2 regions of the Enterobacter mori genome follow, and region 2 is predicted to be linked to the other one. Evidence: predicted binding sites of a transcription regulator. Region 2 holds the regulator's gene; the other holds the start of a gene.
The links. The regulator Fur, encoded in region 2, represses iron uptake genes when iron is present. The targets are predictions, from matches to a motif close to ATAATAATGAGAACNACTATCAA.
Positions count from the first base shown of each region.

Region 1: the regulator Fur is predicted to act here: its motif matches at 8,675-8,697, upstream of N2K86_RS12115 (TonB-dependent siderophore receptor).

Region 1 is NZ_CP104285.1:2,558,197-2,568,193, reverse strand. Features, by position in the region: gene N2K86_RS12165 (ion transporter) at 1-174, shown strand, start outside; gene N2K86_RS12160 (HI1450 family dsDNA-mimic protein) at 206-535, opposite strand; gene cls (cardiolipin synthase) at 569-2,029, opposite strand; gene N2K86_RS12150 (YciY family protein) at 2,173-2,346, shown strand; gene N2K86_RS12145 (Exc2 family lipoprotein) at 2,474-2,884, shown strand; gene leuE (leucine efflux protein LeuE) at 2,954-3,589, shown strand; gene N2K86_RS12135 (bifunctional helix-turn-helix transcriptional regulator/GNAT family N-acetyltransferase) at 3,681-4,634, shown strand; gene N2K86_RS12130 (YciI family protein) at 4,674-4,970, opposite strand; gene tonB (TonB system transport protein TonB) at 5,192-5,914, shown strand; gene yciA (acyl-CoA thioester hydrolase YciA) at 5,953-6,348, opposite strand; gene N2K86_RS12115 (TonB-dependent siderophore receptor) at 6,447-8,633, opposite strand; gene N2K86_RS12110 (septation protein A) at 8,814-9,353, opposite strand; gene N2K86_RS12105 (YciC family protein) at 9,367-9,997, opposite strand, start outside.
Region 2 is NZ_CP104285.1:1,293,363-1,303,359, forward strand. Features, by position in the region: gene nagE (PTS N-acetyl glucosamine transporter subunit IIABC) at 1-502, shown strand, start outside; gene glnS (glutamine--tRNA ligase) at 673-2,340, shown strand; gene chiP (chitoporin ChiP) at 2,786-4,183, shown strand; gene chiQ (ChiQ/YbfN family lipoprotein) at 4,231-4,557, shown strand; gene fur (ferric iron uptake transcriptional regulator) at 4,700-5,146, opposite strand; gene fldA (flavodoxin FldA) at 5,438-5,968, opposite strand; gene ybfE (LexA regulated protein) at 6,124-6,411, opposite strand; gene ybfF (esterase) at 6,540-7,313, opposite strand; gene seqA (replication initiation negative regulator SeqA) at 7,497-8,045, shown strand; gene pgm (phosphoglucomutase (alpha-D-glucose-1,6-bisphosphate-dependent)) at 8,070-9,710, shown strand; gene potE (putrescine-ornithine antiporter) at 9,801-9,997, opposite strand, start outside.

The sequences.
Region 1 (9,997 bases), 1.3 Mb from region 2:
CTGATTTTGATTGGCTATTCGGTGATCGCGATCCCAACGGGACTGATTACCACCCACATGAGCAGCGCTTTTCAGAACCGCAAGCAGCAGCGTAAATGTCTGAACTGCCATCAGGGTGAGCATGAACACAGCGCGCGTTTCTGTAACCGCTGTGGTACTGAATTACCGGATTAAATAAAAAAGGCTGCCATCGCAGCCTTTTTTATTATTCGCGCCAGAGGATATGGCACAGCTTGTGGTCTTTCTCGCGACACAGCAGAACGCGGGCGAAAATGTCGTTAATTTCACCGCCATCTTCATCGGCCAGCCCAATCACCACTTCGGCAAAGAAGTCCGGATTGAGATCAAAATCAACATGCTCAGCCCAGTCTTCAGCAGGGTCGAACAGCTCGGCACCGCCGCGCTCTTCAAACTGCAGATTGAAGAGGATCACATCTGCGGGATCGAGGTTATCAACCGCCAGTTCGAGAAAAATGTCATAGGCCTGTTCGAGCGTTTCGTCTTCGGTCAGGCGATTGTTCAGATCCATTTCCATGATGACTACCTGTTAAACATCGTTGGGCACGTTTTACAGCAACGGACTAAAGAAGTAAAACAGTCGTTCAGCAATTCTCTGCCAGAGAGGACGTTTCACCCACAGTCTGGCATCCAGCAGGCGCGAGCGGGAGATATAATCATCCTGGACCGCCGCCAGATCGCCACCAAACCCGGCATCGTCAATCACGAGGGTGATTTCAAAGTTAAGCCACAGGCTGCGCATATCAAGATTGACTGTGCCCACCAGGCTCAGCTCACCGTCCACCAGCACGCTCTTGGTATGCAACAGTCCGCCTTCAAACTGATAAATCTTCACCCCTGCGGCAAGGAGTTCGCTGAAGAATGCGCGGCTTGCCCAGCCGACCAGCAGAGAATCGTTTTTGCGCGGCATAATAATACTGACGTCTACACCACGCTGCGCGGCAGTACAAATAGCGTGCAGCAGATCGTCGCTGGGGACGAAGTAGGGCGTCGTCATAATCAGATACTCACGCGCAGAATAGGTCGCCGTGAGTAATGCCTGGTGGATGAGGTCCTCCGGGAAACCCGGCCCGGAGGCAATAGTATGAATGGTATGTCCGCTGGCCTCTTCAAACGGCATAATATTGCCGTCTGGGGGCGGCGGTAAAATACGCTTACCGGTTTCTATTTCCCAGTCGCACGAGTAGACGATCCCCATCGAGGTGGCGACCGGGCCTTCCATACGCGCCATCAGATCGATCCATTGACCGACACCTGAATCCTGCTTGAAGAAGCGCGGGTCAACCAGGTTCATACTGCCGGTGTAGGCAATATAGTTATCAATCAAAATCATTTTGCGGTGCTGGCGAAGATCCATGCGCCGCAGGAAGACACGCAGCAGATTAACCTTCAGCGCCTCAACCACTTCTATACCGGCATTGCGCATCATTCCCGCCCACGGGCTGCGGAAAAACGCGACGCTGCCAGCGGAATCCAGCATCAGGCGGCAATGAATACCGCGACGAGCGGCGGCCATCAGTGATTCAGCAACCTGATCCGCCATGCCCCCCGGCTGCCAGATATAAAAAACCATCTCGATGTTATGACGCGCCAGTTGAATATCCCGGATCAGCGCCTGCATTACATCGTCGGAGGAGGTCATTAACTGCAGCTGATTACCCTTAACGCCAGCAATGCCCTGGCGGCGTTCGCACAGCTTGAATAATGAAGAGGCGACGCTGCTGTTCTCTTCGGCAAAGATATGTTTGCAGGCTTTAAGATCGCTGAGCCATTTTGCCGTCGAGGGCCACATCGCGCGGGCGCGCTCGGCGCGGCGTTTACCCAGATGGAGCTCACCGAAAGAGAGATACGCAATAATGCCCACCAGCGGCAGAATGTAAATAATCAGAAGCCAGGCCATGGCAGAAGGTACGGCTCTGCGCTTCATCAGGATGCGTAACGTCACCCCCGCGATTAACAGCCAGTATCCCAGAATGACCAGCCAACTCACCACGGTGTAGAAGGTTGTCATAAGTAAAAAATCCTTTTGAAAGCGTATTGTTATGAGTGTACGCATCAGGATTCATCTGGCAAATAAAAACGGCAGATAAAAGCGCTGGTTTGCGACGGGGTTGAGCTTATAATGACGACTCTGTGAGTGAAAGAGTTGTCGATATGAAGCGCAGTAGAACAGAAGTAGGGCGCTGGCGTATGTTGCGACAGGTGAGTCGCCGTAAGGCTCGTTGGCTGGAAGCACAATCCCGTCGCAATATGCGTATCCACGCTATCAGAAAATGTGGACTCAACAGACACCGCAACGCGTTGCTGTTCGCCGTCCAGGATATCTGAGAACCATGAGGGCACCGTCAAGGTGCCCGCTGATTTTATAAGACTATCATTTTTCGCAGTCTCTTCCCGACCTCATTCCGCGATATACTCCACTTGCCTAACCTCATGAATTTAAAAGGAACAAAGGATGAATGGAAAAGTGGTCGCGGTACTTATGGGGATCGCTGTCCTCAGCGGTTGCAACAGCAACAAACCCTCACCTGAAAGACATGCCTATTATTTCGTCTCGCATCAATCCAATTTTACGGGCGGGAATTATACCTCCAGTATTTCGCAAAACTACCGTCTCAATGTGCCGCAGTTTCGTGAGCTGTATAAGCAGGGGAAAGCAGACCGCGCCGCGGGGCAACCGCCGTCTTACGCCCAGCAGTATGCACAGGCTATTCGCGATCGGTTAAAGGATGAGGCCAAAACGGAGCATGCTTTCACGGGGAATAGTGGGAGTAAATGGACCTCGGAAATGGAGCCGAAGGATGCCATTTTATACGGCAACGAACTGGCCATGACTTATCTTGACGGCTATAACGGCGTACAATAACGCGACAGTTTTCGGGAATATCGTTTTTGCAGCGATATTCCCGTTGTTTTTGAGCAAAAGGAGGGAGAGGTGTTTGCGGAGTTTGGTGTACTGAATTTCTGGACGTACGTGGTCGGCGCATTTTTCATTGTGCTGGTACCCGGTCCGAATACGCTGTTTGTATTGAAAACGGGTATTGGTCACGGCATCAAAAAAGGCTATCTCGCCGCGACCGGTGTGTTTATCGGCGATGCGGTTTTGATGTTTCTGGCATGGGCAGGCGTCGCGGCCTTAATCCAGACCACGCCGGTGCTGTTCAATATTTTCCGCTATCTGGGTGCGTTTTATCTGCTGTGGCTCGGCGGCAAAATGCTGTGGTCCGTTCTGACTCGCCAGAATAACGCCCACGAAGGTGGAACCGAGCCTGCCAGCGCGATCATGAAACGCTCCCTGGTATTGAGCCTGACGAATCCGAAAGCGATTCTGTTTTACGTGTCATTCTTCGTACAGTTTATTGACGTGAATGCGCCAAACACAGGAACCTCTTTCCTGATCCTCGCGACCACGCTTGAGCTGATTAGCTTTATGTACATGAGCTTTCTGATCTTCTCTGGCGCGTTTGTTACCCGCTACCTGAAAACCAAAAAGAAACTGGCGAAGCTGGGAAATGGGCTGATCGGACTATTATTTGTCGGCTTTGCGGCGAGATTAGCGTCGCTGCATTGACGGAAAAAAGGCTCCTGAGGGAGCCTTTTTAATGTCGTTGAGAATGCTCCGTCATTTAGTTGTATAGTACAACCAAATGACGGAGGAAAGAATGCATACTGAATCCCCTGTAGTAAGCGATATTCGCGTTGCGTCACGTCTGATGGTCAGAGAGCTGGGCTTTATGGCCTCAAAGCTGGCCTCTACACATTACTCGCCCTCGGCCGTACACACCCTCGTGGAAATTGAGCTGCATAAGGAGATGACCGCAGGTCAGCTGGTGCAGCTGCTGGGTCTGGAAAAATCCAGCGTCAGCCGGATGCTGTCGCGCCTTATTTCCGCAGGCGAACTGGAGGAGGTTGTTTCTGCGCAAGATGCCCGTGCCAAAAGTCTCCGGCTGACTGCAAAGGGGCGCACGACCGTTGAACAGATTAATGCCTACGGGAGCGAGCGGGTCATTTCAGCGATACAATCACTGGATCCCATACAGCAGGAAACCATTTCTCAAGTACTGTCGCTCTACGCCAACGCGCTGCTGGCCTGCCGGGAGAGCGGCGCTGAGCGACAGCCAGCGGCCCCCGTGATTGCCGAAGGCTATCGTCCTGGCATGATTGGCCGCATCGCGGAAATGCACGGCAGCTATTACGCACGCGAGCATAACTTTGGCAGCTTCTTTGAAGCCAAAGTTGCTGCCGGGCTTGCTGAATTTAGCGGACGCCTTGAGAAGCCGTGCAATCAGATCTGGCTGGCCGTGATGAACGGCAGAGTTGTGGGATCTGTCGCCATTGACGGTGAAGATTTAGATCCGGGTGAGGCGCATCTGCGCTGGTTTATTCTGGACGACGGCTGCCGGGGTCACGGGGTGGGCAAAAAACTGTTGAGCGAGGCCATGAAGTTTTGCGACAGCGAGGGCTTTTCTGCCGTGCATCTCTGGACGTTCAATAAATTAACCGCTGCCCGCCGCCTGTACGAATCCTTTGGCTTTACGCTAGCGAAAGAGTGGGAGGGCGATCAGTGGGGCAGTCGTATCATTGAGCAGCAGTTCACCCGATTCAAACAGGTTTAGCCATGCGATAAAAAAGGCTCCTTGCGGAGCCTTGAGGCATCAAAAGACTTTTTTGTACGGGCGCACCGTGACTTTTTCGTACACACCGGCAGCCACATACGGATCGGCATCAGCCCAGGCGGTAGCCGCTTCCAGAGATTCAAACTCGGCAATGACCGTAGAGCCAGAAAAACCCGCGGCGCCAGGATCGTTGCTGTCTACCGCAGGCATAGGCCCAGCGGTCAATAAGCGGCCTTCATCCTGCAGCAGCTGTAAGCGTGCAAGGTGGGCAGGGCGAACAGACTGGCGTTTTTCCAGGGATTCAGCGACATCTTCAGAGTAAATCACATAAAGCACGGCGAAGCTCCTTAACCGTTAAAAGTGCCAGTTACGTTATGTGAAAGGGCAAATGACTGCAATGTAAAGATAAAAACAATGTTAAAACCCTGATCTAAATGCCCCTTTTTTCGCCGCTCTGGCGCTTAAATTGCGCTTAGACCAAGTGTCTTATTGAATATGATTGCTATTTGCATTTAAAATCAGGGTTCGGTTTTTTAACGTTGATGATTATGACTTCGATGACCCTTGATTTACCTCGCCGCTTTCCCTGGCCGACGCTGCTTTCTGTCGTGATTCACGGTGCCGTTGTGGCGGGTTTACTCTATACCTCGGTTCATCAGGTTATTGAAATGCCAGCGCCAGCGCAGCCAATTTCCGTGACCATGGTTTCGCCAGCGGATCTTGAGCCGCCGCAGGTTGCACCTCCGCCGCCACAGCCGGTTGTGGAACCTGAGCCTGAACCCGAGCCTGTCCCGGAACCCCCGAAGGAAGCGCCGGTGGTGATCCACAAACCGGAACCTAAGCCGAAACCTAAGCCGAAGCCAAAACCGGTGAAGAAAGTCGAAGAGCGTCCGAAACGCGAAGTCCGCCCGGTCGAGACGCGGCCAACACAGCCGGTAGAGAATACTGCGCCTTCGCGTCCGGTGATGAACAACACCGCAACGGCCACGAAGCCGACCGTTACAGCGCCTGCGGGGCCAAGGGCGCTCAGCCGCAACCAGCCTACCTATCCGGCGCGTGCTCAGGCGCTCCGTATTGAAGGGCGCGTGCGGGTGAAGTTTGACGTTACCTCAGATGGCCGCGTTGACAATGTGCAAATCCTTTCTGCGCAGCCTTCAAATATGTTTGAGCGCGATGTAAAGGCAGCGATGCGTAAATGGCGCTATGAAGCCGGTAAGCCGGGCAGTGGATTGATAGTGAATATTGTTTTCCGCCTGAACGGCGGGGCACAGATGGAATAAAAAAAGCCTCCGAAAGGAGGCTTTTTTTTGCCTGACGATCAGGCTTTAGGGAACTGCCGAGGTTTACCCTCGTTGTCGACCGCCACGTAAATAAACAGCGCTTCTGTAGCTTTGTAACGTTGTCCAATCGGTTCGGATGAAACCTTCTTCACCCACACTTCGATATTGATGGAGATTGATGTGTTGCCGCGTTTTACGCATCGCGCATAACAGCACACCACATCACCCACGGCCACCGGACGCAGGAAGGTCATACCGTCTACCCGGACCGTCACCACTCTCCCGTGCGCAATCTCTTTTGCCAGGATTGCGCCTCCCATATCCATTTGCGACATTAACCAGCCGCCAAAAATATCGCCGTTGGCATTCGTATCCGCAGGCATTGCCAGCGTGCGTAAAACCAGTTCGCCCTGCGGGGCGTCGTTTATTGTCATTATGTTTAACTCGTAACTGAAGACTTCAGGCGGGATGCTACTATGAATCGTGACTATAGAGAATAGGGTATAGCGCCCGCACAGCAGGCGCTTGAGGGTTAGAAGGAAAGGGTTACGCCTGCATAGTATGCGCGGCCGGGTTCGTTGTAGGTCGATGCGCCGTCATTTTCTCGGTAGATTTGCTTATCAAACAGGTTGCTAATCCCGGCGTTCAGGCGCAGTTTTTTAGTGAGCTGATATTGGCTGCCAATCCCGACGATGGAATATGCGCCGATCTCTTTATCTGACATGGCGCCTTTCTCATTGCGAATTTCAGCATTTTCACGCGGCTTCTGGCGTCCGTACATTGTCCAGCTGACGTTCGCTGAAAGCTTGCTGTTAACCTCCCAGTCGAGCATCGTGTTGACGGTATATTTGGGGATAATCGACAGCGGGTTGCCAGTGTCTTTATTTTCAGACTGAATCATATATGTCGCATTGGTACGCCAGGTAAGCGCGTCGCGGATAACCGGTACGGTCAGATTCCCTTCCAGCCCCTCAACCACCGCTTTTCCGCCATTCTCCCACTGGAGAATATTCACGCCGCTACTCGTCTGGCCCAGTACGTCAGTGCCTGAAACGATCTTATTCTTGTAATCATTTCGGAACCAGGTGATGCCTGCCTCGTATCCTTCCAGCGCAAAGGCCAGGCCAATCTCTTTGTTAACGCTGATTTCAGGATCCAAATCCGGATTACCTAGCAGGTAACAGCTTCCCTCGCTAACGTTCGTCGGGCAGCCGTTGCCGCGGGTAGAAAGTAAATACCCTTCGCTTGACTGGTAAAGGTTAGGCGCTTTAAACACCCGGGCGATGCCCGCCTTAACCTTGAACATTTCGCCGAGGTCCTGGGAAACGTTCAGGCTAGGGCTCCAGTTGCTGCCGAATGCGTTGTGATAATCAAAGCGGATCCCGGGAATGAGGTTGGTGCCCTGGCGTGCTTCAATATTGTCTTCAAGATAGATGCCGGTGAGGTCAGCGCTGTTTTTGCTGTTACGCTCGGACGCCGTGCCGGGAACGCCGTTAATCACTTCCCCGGAGACGTTTGTCGCCTGCATGGAGGCCGGATCATTAAGCTCATCGCGGTTCCACTCTGCTCCGACCGTCAGAGTCTGTTCGACCAGCCAGAACAACGGAATGTTCAGCTCGCCGGTGGTACGGTATGACTCGAGCCGGCTGGTGTTGTACTTGTCGGTATTGATCATCCCCTCAACTTTGCCCGTGGAGCCTTCCTCCAGGCGGGTATTATTGGTCTTCTCATAATAGACGCCGACCTTTGACTGGCCCCAGTCCCAGATCCCGTTGTGGGTCAGGCCATAGCTCTGGCGATACATGCGGTTGGTTTCGTGCCCATACAGGGACGAGACGACGCCATTGGGGCTAAGGTTGCCGTTGCTATACTGGGTATCGCCTGCATAAATGTTGCCCTGGCGGCTGTAGGCGTAGTCAAAATCGATAATCTGCTGCGGTGTGAGTTTCCAGGAGAGCAGGGCATTGATGTCTTTATTGCGTACGCCTTCTCGCCCGGCGGCATAGGAGCCATTTTGTGCCGTGTTGATATCCTGAGCGTCCGCGTCGGTTTTATTGATGTTCCCGTATAGGCGCATGGTCAGCGCATCGCCTGCTAACGGTCCGTTGATATCAAAATTTGCGCGCCTGGTCGCCCCCTCTTTGTCATTTTCAGGCTGATTGGTGTAAAGGGAGAGCGATCCGTGCCAGTCTGTGGTCGGGCGTTTAGTAATAATGTTGACGACGCCCCCGGCAGCGCCCGAACCATAGCGGGCGGCTGCCGGCCCACGAAGCACCTCAATGCGCTCGACCATTTCTGGCGGTACCCAGTTCGTATCACCGCGGCTATCGCGCTCGCCGCGCCAGCTGTAGCGTACCGAGTTGCGGGAGGTTACCGGAACACCATCAATCAGAATCAGGGTGTTCTCCGGCCCCATGCCGCGAATATCTATCTGACGGTTATTACCACGGCTGCCCGTCGCGCTGTTACCGGTGAGGTTAACACCGGGCATTTTACGAATAATTTCTGACAGGTCGTTAACCGGTGGATCTTTCTCAATGTCCTTTGCCGTGATGATGGAAACCCCGGGCTGTTGCTTCAGTGCTTCTTCGGCGGTCGCCTGAACGACCATGGTTTCACCCTCGGTGAGGGTATCATCTGCTGCATGCGCGCCATGGCTTAATGCCGTAAGGATGGCCAACGTAAGTGAAGCGGGGGCAAATCTTATTATATTATTCATCAACTCATTTCCATTTGTTAAAAATGCGATGAAGAATATTAATGATAGTGATTCTCATTACAATAAAGTGGCAGTAATCTCCACAAAATCTTCATGATTCAGACATTCTTGAAGAAGACGGTTTAGATTGTGAAAGGAAAGAGGAGAAGGCCAGACCGTGCCGCGATCTGGCCAGGAACATCAGTTTTTATCGTCCTGAGGCATGTGTCGATAGATATAGACACCGCTCAACAGCGTGAAGATCAGCGTCAACGCGGTCAGGCCAAAGACCTTAAAGTTGACCCAGATGTTCTGCGGTAGCCAGAAAGCAATGTAGATATTGGCGAGGCCACAGAGAATAAAGAACACCGCCCAGGCGACATTCAGACGGGACCACACCTCTTGCGGCAGCGTAAGCTCTTTGCCCAGCATGCGCTGGATCAACGGCTTTTTCATCACCCACTGGCTGATCAGCAACGCACCTGCAAACAGCGCGTAAATCACCGTGACCTTCCATTTAATGAATTCATCATTGTGGAAGAACAACGTCAGGCCACCAAATACAGCCACCATAATGAAGGTGATCAGCGCCATTTTTTCAACTTTGCGGTAACGCACCCAGCTGTAAATCAGCACGATAGCGGTAGCAATAATCAGCGCCGTCGTCCCGGCATAAATGTCGTACAGCTTGTAAAACGCAAAAAAGACGACCAGCGGTAAAAAATCAAGAAACTGCTTCATTCTACGATCCCAATTACTGACGAATTAACATATACAGGCGGAACAAGTAGACCAGCAGAACTGCTGATATCAGGTTGCTCAGCGTATTAGCAACGACCGCGCCAACGTTCGGCGTTAACACGGCAAAGTTTGGTGCAAATAATAACAGTAGCGTTTTGGCAAGGAGCCAGCCGATCACAGCAGGTGCCACCAGACGTATGTTCGCCCACGCAAGCCTGATGCTGCTGCGCATCGCAGTAAAGATGCCCATCTTCTCCTGCACAATCATTACCGGCGCGAAAGAGAGCACGATAGCCAGTAATACACCCGGCACCACGACCAGCATAATCCCCATTTGTACCAGCAGCGTGGTTAAAAAGATGAGGATGAAAAGCTTAGGGAGTACTGGCGCGCTGGCGCCAATGGCGCGCAGGGCACTGACGCGATGACCCGCTGAAACGAGCTGAATCATCAGCAGCACGCCGCCCGCCAGAACAGCATTACCGATCAAACCTGAAAATGTGGATGCCGCGGACGCCCGCAGCAGGATCTGCTGTTGCTCTGGCGTCATGTTTTGCACCAGTTCAAATAACCCCACGCTACCGGCAAGATGGTCGCCCTGGCTCAGGCTGGCAATCTGTTCTTCACTCGGTGAGAACGCATGA
Region 2 (9,997 bases):
TGCCCCGGTCGCGAAGCCGCAAGCGGTTCCTAACGCAGTGACGGTTGCTGCGCTGGTTTCTCCGATCACCGGTGATGTGGTAGACCTTGAGCAGGTCCCTGACGAAGCGTTCGCCAGTAAAGCGGTGGGTGATGGCGTAGCCGTGAAGCCAACGGACAAAACCGTTGTGTCTCCTGCAGCCGGTACTATCGTGAAAATCTTCAACACTAACCACGCGTTCTGCCTCGAAACTGAAAAAGGCGCGGAGATCGTTGTCCACATGGGTATCGATACCGTTGCGCTGAACGGCCAGGGCTTTACTCGCCTGGTGGAAGAGGGCGCTGAAGTGGTGGCAGGCCAGCCGATTCTGGAAATGGATCTGGACTTCCTGAACGCCAATGCGCGCTCCATGATAAGCCCAGTGGTGTGCAGCAACATCGACGACTTCAGCGGTCTGGTTCTGCAGGCGAAAGGTCAGGTGGTTGCGGGCCAAACGCCACTGTATGAGATTAAAGGCAAGTAATCGCTCCTGAGTAGAGTCATGCCTTAAGCGGCGGGGGGTATCCTCCGCCGCTTTTTTTTTGCAGCAAATGCCCCCATTATTTTCTCAAGAGACGTTTTAAGGGTTGTCACTACGTCCGGGTTATAAGATCATATGCCGTTATACGTTGTTTACGCTTTGAGGAATCCACGATGAGTGAGGCAGAAGCCCGCCCGAGTAACTTTATTCGTCAGATCATCGATGAAGATCTGGCCAGTGGTAAGCACACCACAATTCATACCCGCTTCCCGCCGGAGCCGAACGGCTACCTGCATATTGGGCATGCAAAATCTATCTGCCTGAACTTTGGTATTGCGCAAGACTATCAGGGCCAGTGCAATCTGCGTTTCGATGACACTAACCCAGTAAAAGAAGACATCGAATACGTTGAGTCCATCAAGAACGACGTGCAATGGCTGGGTTTCAGCTGGTCTGGCGATATCTGCTACTCCTCTGACTATTTCGATCAGCTGTACGCTTACGCGGTTGAACTGATCGGCAAAGGTCTGGCGTACGTTGACGAACTGTCTGCAGATGAGATCCGTGAGTACCGCGGTACGCTGACCGCGCCGGGCAAAAACAGCCCATACCGCGATCGCAGCGTGGAAGAGAACCTGGCGCTGTTTGAAAAAATGCGTGCCGGTGGCTTCGAAGAAGGCAAAGCGTGTCTGCGTGCCAAAATCGACATGGCGTCTCCGTTCATCGTGATGCGCGATCCGGTGCTGTACCGCATCAAGTTTGCGGAACACCACCAGACCGGTAACAAGTGGTGCATCTACCCGATGTACGACTTCACCCACTGCATCAGCGATGCGCTGGAAGGCATTACGCACTCTCTGTGTACGCTGGAGTTCCAGGACAACCGTCGTCTGTACGACTGGGTGTTGGATAACATCACCATTCCTGTGCATCCGCGTCAGTACGAGTTCTCTCGTCTGAACCTGGAATACACCGTGATGTCCAAGCGTAAGCTGAACCTGCTGGTGACCGACAAGCACGTTGAAGGCTGGGATGACCCGCGTATGCCGACCATCTCCGGTCTGCGCCGTCGTGGTTATACCTCCGCGTCTATCCGCGAGTTCTGCAAACGTATTGGTGTCACCAAACAGGACAACACCATTGAGATCGCATCTCTGGAGTCCTGCATTCGCGAAGACCTGAACGAAAACGCTCCGCGCGCGATGGCGGTGATCGACCCGGTTAAACTGGTTATCGAAAACTACCCGCAGGGCGAGAGCGAGCTGGTGTCTATGCCTAACCATCCGAGCAAGCCGGAGATGGGCACCCGCGACGTGCCGTTCAGCGGCGAGATCTGGATCGATCGTGCTGACTTCCGCGAAGAAGCGAACAAGCAGTACAAGCGTCTGGTGCTGGGTAAAGAAGTCCGTCTGCGTAATGCGTACGTGATTAAAGCTGAGCGCGTTGAGAAAGATGCAGAAGGTAACATCACCACCATCTTCTGTTCTTACGATGCAGAAACGCTGAGTAAAGATCCTGCTGATGGTCGTAAGGTGAAGGGCGTTATTCACTGGGTGAGCGCGACGCATGCGCTGCCTGTCGAAATCCGCCTGTACGACCGTCTCTTCAGCGTGCCTAACCCAGGCGCGGCTGAAGATTTCCTGGCGACCATTAACCCGGAATCACTCGTTATCAGGCAGGGTTACGCTGAGCCGTCCCTGAAAGCGGCTGAAGCGGGTAAAGCGTTCCAGTTCGAGCGTGAAGGTTACTTCTGCCTGGACAGCCGTTATAGCACCGCAGAAAAACCGGTATTTAACCGTACCGTCGGCCTGCGTGACACCTGGGCTAAGATCGGCGAATAATATTGCTGCTCTGGTCAAGGAGAGACAAACGCCGCTTATTGCGGCGTTTTTTTTATTTATGATCATGGTATTAAGCCAGGGCTTAAAGATAAGCCGCTAAAATATTAGGTCAATGTGGTGCTACTTATTTTTCTAAAAAAAGTTTGTACTTCTCCGAAATACAAAAAGGATGAAAAATAAACAGTAAGTGCCTGCGCTACCCGCTGAAATTTCTGATATTTCCCCGCCAATCCTCGCTCTCCTCTAAATGTTACAAAGCACTACGAATTATGTGCACTTCGTCATAATCCTGACTTTTGCCCACGGAAAAGCATTGATAATTCGCGTCGCGAAAAATAACCTAAAGGCGGTAGTTAATTCGAGGGTATTTCTAACTACCCCTGACCTTTTGGTCTTTTATATTTTCGCCGTTGAGGCGTTTTAATTCGTCAAAGAGGAATAATCTATGCGTACGTTCAGTGGCAAACGTAGTGCGCTGGCGCTGGCTATCGCCGGTGTGACAGCAATATCGGGCCTGGTGGTAGCACCAGAGGCAAAGGCCGCGGGTTTCATCGAAGATTCTACCCTCACGGGCGGTATTTATTACTGGCAGCGTGAGCGTGACCGTAAAGACGTCACTGAAGACAAATACAAAACCAACCTTTCTCACTCCACCTGGAACGCTAACCTGGACTTCCAGTCAGGCTATGCCGCGGATATGTTCGGTCTGGATATTGCTGCCTTCACCGCCATTGAAATGGCTGAAAACGGCGACAGCGGACACCCGAACGAAATCGCCTTCTCCTCCAGTAACAAAGCGTATAAAGAAGACTGGTCTGGCGATAAAAGCGGTGTCAGCCTGTACAAGGCAGCAGCGAAATTCAAATACGGCCCGGTGTGGGCACGTGGGGGCTATATTCAGCCAACCGGTCAAACACTGTTAGCGCCGCACTGGAGCTTTATGCCGGGTACCTACCAGGGCGCGGAGGCCGGGGCTAACTTTGACTACGGCGATGCGGGTGCGCTGAGCTTCTCCTATATGTGGACCAACGAGTACAAAGCACCGTGGCACATTGAGATGGACAAGTTCTACCAGAACGATAAGAAAACCAAAGTCGATTACCTCCACTCGCTGGGCGCGAAATACGACTTCAAAAACGATCTGGTCCTGGAAGCTGCATTTGGTCAGGCGGAAGGTTATATCGATCAGTATTTTGCTAAAGCCAGCTACAAATTTGATATTGCAGGCAGCCCGCTGAGCACCAGCTACCAGTTCTACGGCACGCGCGATAAAGCCAGCAATGGCACCGTTAACGATATCTATGACGGCACTGCATGGCTGCAGGCGCTGACCTTCGGCTACAAAGTGGGCCAGGTTGATTTACGTCTGGAAGGGACATGGGTGAAGGCTGAAGGGCAGCAGGGCTATTTCCTGCAGCGTATGACGCCAACCTATGCGTCCTCAAATGGTCGTCTCGATATCTGGTGGGATAACCGCTCTGACTTCAACGCCGACGGCGAAAAAGCCGTGTTCTTCGGTGCAATGTATGACCTGAAAAACTGGAACCTGCCGGGTTGGGCTGTGGGGGCATCTTACGCTTACGCCTGGGACGCAAAACCTGCAGATATGGCGACACCGGACGCGTACTACGATCCAAACTATCGTCTGAAAGAGTCTTCTTACAGCCTGGATGCGATCTACACCCTGCAGGATGGACGTGCAAAAGGGACGATGTTCAAACTGCACTTCACGCAGTATGACAACCACTCCGATATCCCGAGCTACGCGGGCGGTTACGGCAACATCTTCCAGGATGAACGTGACGTGAAATTCATGGTCATCGCGCCATTCACTATCTTCTGATGAACACACCGGTGGGCAATGTCCCGCCGGTATGGAGACTGCACATGATGAAAAAAATCGTAATCGTCGCGTTGCTGGCATCAGGGCTGGTGGCGTGTGCTCAGACTGAGGCACCAAAAGAAGATTCCCGCCTGAAGGAGGCCTATAGCGCCTGTATCAATACAGCGGAAGGGTCGCCGGAGAAAATCGAAGCCTGCCAGAGCGTGCTGAACGTGCTGAAGAAAGAGAAAGCGCATGAGCAGTTTGCGACGCAGGAAAACGTCCGCGTGATGGATTACCAGGCCTGCATTCAGGCGCGTAAAACCGGTAACGATCAGGAAGTGGCGAAGCGTTGCGATAAGATTTGGAGCGAGATTCGCAGTAACAATAAATAAGTTGCTTTACGCCCGGTGGCGCTGCGCTTACCGGACCTACAAAGGTGTCATAGCCCGTAGGCCCGGTAAGCGCAGCGCCACCGGGCTTTTTTGCGCAAAAAAAAAGCCAACCTTACGGCTGGCTCAGAGTATAAACACGATATTATTTCGCGTCGTGCGCGTGGTCGTCTTCGCGGCAATCGCCTTCAGCACAATGACCGTACAGGTACAGGCTGTGGTTGGTCAGGCGAATCCCATGACGAGCGGCGATTTCACGCTGGCGTGATTCGATGGAATCATCGCTGAATTCAATAACCTTGCCACAATCGAGGCAGATCAGGTGATCGTGATGATGCTGCTGGGTCAGCTCGAAAACGGATTTACCGCCCTCGAAGTTATGACGGGTAACAATGCCCGCGTCATCGAACTGGTTCAGCACACGATACACGGTTGCCAGCCCAATCTCTTCACCCATGTCGATAAGACGTTTGTAGAGGTCTTCCGCACTGACATGGTGATTGTCTGGCCCCTGAAGCACTTCAAGGATTTTTAACCGAGGAAGCGTTACTTTCAGGCCAGCCTTCTTTAATGCGGTATTGTTGTCAGTCATGCGGAATCTGTCCTGTTGCTAAACGATTCACTTCTAAAGAAGAAGTGACAGAAAATGCACTTGGGATATTGCGTCTCATTATAGAACTGCCATGGCTAAATGAAAACTGCAAGTCTCAAGCAAAGTATGCTTATAAAAACGTGGTATCACCAACAAACTTGTTCGATGGCATCCACTTTTTACCAGGGGGATATTGTACAGGTCTGAACGAAAAAGTTAAAAGTTTGTAGCAATTAATTTAATCGGTTTTACCTGGTAAACGGGCGCAACCGGAGTTGCGCCACCGTGAAATCAGGCGTTAAGAATGTCGTCGAGGTTCAGTTCTTCGCGAACCTGCTTAACCCATTTCTCAACGCGTTCAGCGGTCAGTTCCGGCTGACGGTCTTCGTCGATGGCCAGGCCGACAAAGTGGTCGTCATCTGCCAGGCCTTTAGAGGCTTCAAAGTGGTAACCCGCCGTTGGCCAGTGGCCCACGATAGCAGCACCGCGCGGTTCAATAATGTCGCGGATGGTGCCCAATGCGTCACAGAAGTATTCTGCGTAGTCTTCCTGGTCGCCACAACCGAACAGCGCGACCAGCTTACCGTTGAAGTCAACTTCTTCCAGGGTTGGGAAGAAATCGTCCCAGTCACACTGCGCTTCACCGTAGTACCAGGTCGGGATACCCAGCAGCAGGATGTCATAGCCTTCGAGATCTTCTTTGCTGCTCTTGGCGATGTCGTGCACATCGGCAACGTCTTTACCGAGCTGTTTTTGAATGTTTTTTGCGATATTTTCGGTATTGCCGGTATCACTGCCGAAGAAAATGCCGATGATTGCCATGAGTAAAATAACCTCTTGAAACTTAATGGTATGGTGGCGCAATTTGTCCACGGATAAGGGCAATAATAGCAGAACAGGCAACCCCGCGGAAACTGCTATCGCGCAGGACTGCACTCTGTGCTACATGAAAAGGGTCATAAAGGGGATTTTCAGACTTATGCCTTGCTGCGCAATGTCTCAAGTTGAGTAATTAACATCTCTTCAATCAGTTCGCTGCGGCTGATGTTACGCGCCTCGGCCAGCTCATTCAGTGCATCGACAGCATCGGCGTTCAGCTTCAGTTCGACACGCTTAAGCCCACGATTTTTATCGCGTTTAAGCTGGTTGCGTTTATTAATACGCAGCTGTTCATCGCGCGAGAGCGGATTCGTTTTCGGTCGTCCCGGTCGACGCTCATTCGCGAACAGATCTAGTGTCGTACGGTCCGTTTGTTCTTTGGCCATGATTCTGAGACTTCGGGGGAAATACGCCGCCCTGCTAATGCCCGGGCGATAAGCGCGCCATCATACATCACCGAAAACGGCACGCCAACGACTGGAAGCCCACAACCTTCCAGTCGCTCTCTTTTTAATCAATTTGCAGTATCAGAGAGATAGCGACGAATGGCGCGCAGTACAGCGTCCGGTTTTTCGGCGTGAACCCAGTGCCCGGCACCGGCGATCACATGGGCTCGGGCCTGCGGGAATTGGGCCAGGAGCGTGTCGCGGTAGGCATCGGTAACATAAGGAGAATTTCCGCCGCGAATAAAGAGGGTAGGGTGTGGCCACGCGGGGACGGTTTCCCAGCCCACGATGTTATTGTACTGCTCCCAGAGCACCGGCACGTTAAAACGCCATTGCCCGTCGACGAATGACTTCAGCAGGAATTGCACGACGCCTTCTTCATCCAGATGCTCACGCATCACGGCGGCAGCCTGTTGGCGCGTCGCGACACCCGCGTCTGTGACCGCATTAATAGCGGCGAAAATCTCATCGTGACGACGGACGTTGTAATCCACAGGCGCGACGTCAATGACAATCAGCCCGTTGATACGCTCTGGCGCAAGCGCCGTCAGGGCCATCACCGCTTTGCCACCCATGGAATGCCCGATCAGCGTTACCTTTTGCAGGCTATGTGCATCCAGCGTATCCAGCAGATCCTGCGCCATCGCCGCGTAGGTCATCTCGTCGGAACGCCCGGAAAGACCGTGATTGCGCATATCAACCTGAAAAATATCGTGGTCGGAAACCAGATCGCGCGCCAGCACGCCCAGGTTATCCAGGCTACCAAACAGCCCGTGAACCAGTACGATGGGAGAATTATTGTTCGGCGATTGTGCAGATTGCGCTCGGGTATTCAATTTCATGGCAAAGTTCTTTTTTTACGTATGTCAGGTTAGGGTATCATGTTGACCATTCTGCCGCCCGGCTGCAAGGATCCAGTTTAATCTGACTTTTGCCGCCTGCCGGGTTTGACGCTATCCGCTGTTGGGATTTGACCTTATAATCCCAACGACTTGTATTCAGATAAGATATCGCACTGGATTAAGATGAAAACAATCGAAGTTGATGACGAACTCTATCAGTTTATTGCCAGCCAGACGCGGCATATCGGGGAGAGCGCGTCCGACATTTTACGGCGTATGCTTAAAATTTCCGCCGCCTCACAGCCTGCTACCCCTGTCACAAAAGATGTCGTGTCTCAGCCGAGCGTTGTTGCACAAGCAAAACCTGCCGTGATACCGGCAAAGGATAAAGTGCGCGCAGTACGTGAACTATTGCTGTCTGATGAATATGCAGAGCAGAAAAAGGCGGTTAACCGCTTTATGCTGGTGCTGTCTACACTTCATTCACTGGATAACAACGCGTTTGCTGAAGCGACCGAGTCGCTGCACGGTCGCACCCGTGTCTATTTCGCGGGCGACGAACAGACGCTGCTGCAAAATGGCAATCAAACCAAACCTAAACATGTCCCTGGCACACCGTACTGGGTCATCACCAATACCAATACGGGCCGCAAGTGCAGCATGGTTGAACATATCATGCAGTCCATGCAGTTCCCGGCGGAATTGATTGAAAAGGTTTGCGGTACAATTTAACCCTTGCATCAAAAGGACCAGGCAATGGCAAATCACAGCCGTGCAGGCCAACCTGCACAACAAAGCGATTTGATTAACGTCGCTCAACTGACTGCGCAGTATTACGTACTGAAGCCGGTCGTGGGCAACGCAGAACACGCAGTGAAGTTTGGTACATCTGGTCACCGCGGCAGTGCGGCGCGCCATAGCTTTAACGAACCGCACATTCTGGCCATTGCCCAGGCCATCGCGGAAGAGCGCACCAAAAATGGCGTCACCGGTCCATGCTACGTAGGGAAAGATACTCACGCCCTGTCTGAACCGGCGTTTATTTCCGTACTGGAAGTGCTGGCAGCGAATGGTGTGGATGTGATTGTTCAGGAGAACAACGGTTTCACGCCAACGCCTGCGGTCTCTAACGCAATCCTTGTGCACAACAAAAAAGGTGGCGCACAGGCTGACGGTATCGTCATTACGCCATCTCATAACCCGCCAGACGACGGTGGCATTAAATACAATCCGCCTAACGGTGGCCCGGCAGACACCAACGTCACCAAAGTGGTGGAAGACCGTGCGAACGCCCTGTTAGCCGACGATCTGAAAGGCGTTAAACGTATTTCTCTGGATGCCGCCATGGCGTCCGGTCATGTGAAAGAGCAGGATCTGGTTCAGCCGTTCGTGGAAGGGCTGGCGGATATCGTCGATATGGCGGCCATCCAGAAAGCCGGTCTGAAGCTGGGTGTAGATCCGCTGGGCGGCTCCGGTATTGAATACTGGAAACGCATTGCAGAGCATTACAAGCTGGATCTGACCATCGTAAACGATCATGTCGATCAGACCTTCCGCTTTATGCACCTCGATAAAGACGGCGCGATCCGCATGGACTGCTCCTCCGAGTGCGCGATGGCCGGCCTGCTGGCGCTGCGCGATAAATTCGATCTGGCGTTTGCTAACGACCCGGATTATGACCGTCACGGTATCGTCACCCCTGCCGGGCTGATGAACCCGAACCACTACCTGGCTGTCGCCATTAACTACCTGTTCCAGCACCGTCCGCAGTGGGGCAAAGAGGTAGCTGTCGGTAAAACGCTGGTCTCCTCTGCGATGATCGACCGCGTGGTCGATGCGCTGGGCCGCAAGCTGGTGGAAGTGCCGGTGGGCTTCAAATGGTTCGTTGACGGTCTGCACGACGGCAGCTTCGGCTTCGGCGGTGAAGAGAGCGCGGGCGCGTCCTTCCTGCGCTTCGACGGCACGCCGTGGTCAACCGATAAAGACGGCATCATCATGTGTCTGCTGGCGGCGGAAATCACCGCAGTCACCGGTAAGAACCCGCAGGAACATTACAACGAGCTGGCGGAGCGTTTTGGCGCGCCAAGCTATAACCGCATTCAGGCTGGTGCGACCTCTGCACAGAAAGCCGCGCTGTCCAAACTCTCTCCGGAGATGGTCAGCGCAAGCACCCTGGCGGGCGATCCGATCACCGCGCGCCTGACGGCGGCGCCGGGTAACGGAGCGTCTATCGGCGGCCTGAAAGTGATGACCGAGAACGGCTGGTTCGCCGCGCGTCCATCCGGTACGGAAGATGCGTACAAAATCTATTGCGAGAGCTTCCTCGGCGCTGAACATCGTCAGCAGATTGAGAAAGAAGCGGTAGAAATTGTCAGCGAAGTGCTGAAAAACGCGTAAGTGCGGTTTGTGTGCCGGGCGGCACTGCGTTTGCCCGGCCTACAACAACGATCGTAGGCCCGGTAAGCGCTAGCGCCACCGGGCTTTTTTTCAACTGTGCTTATTCTTCAATTCAAACCGTGGTGACACCAAACCGTACAGCGTCCAGCCCATAAAGGTCACCATCGCCCCGTAGAGCATCGCTTCCTGGCCGGATGAGTAGAGCGCATAGAAGCTGTAGATTGCCCCAATCAACGCCACGATATTGGCCGCTCGCGCCTTGCGCGGATCCACCTTCGCGACTTTCT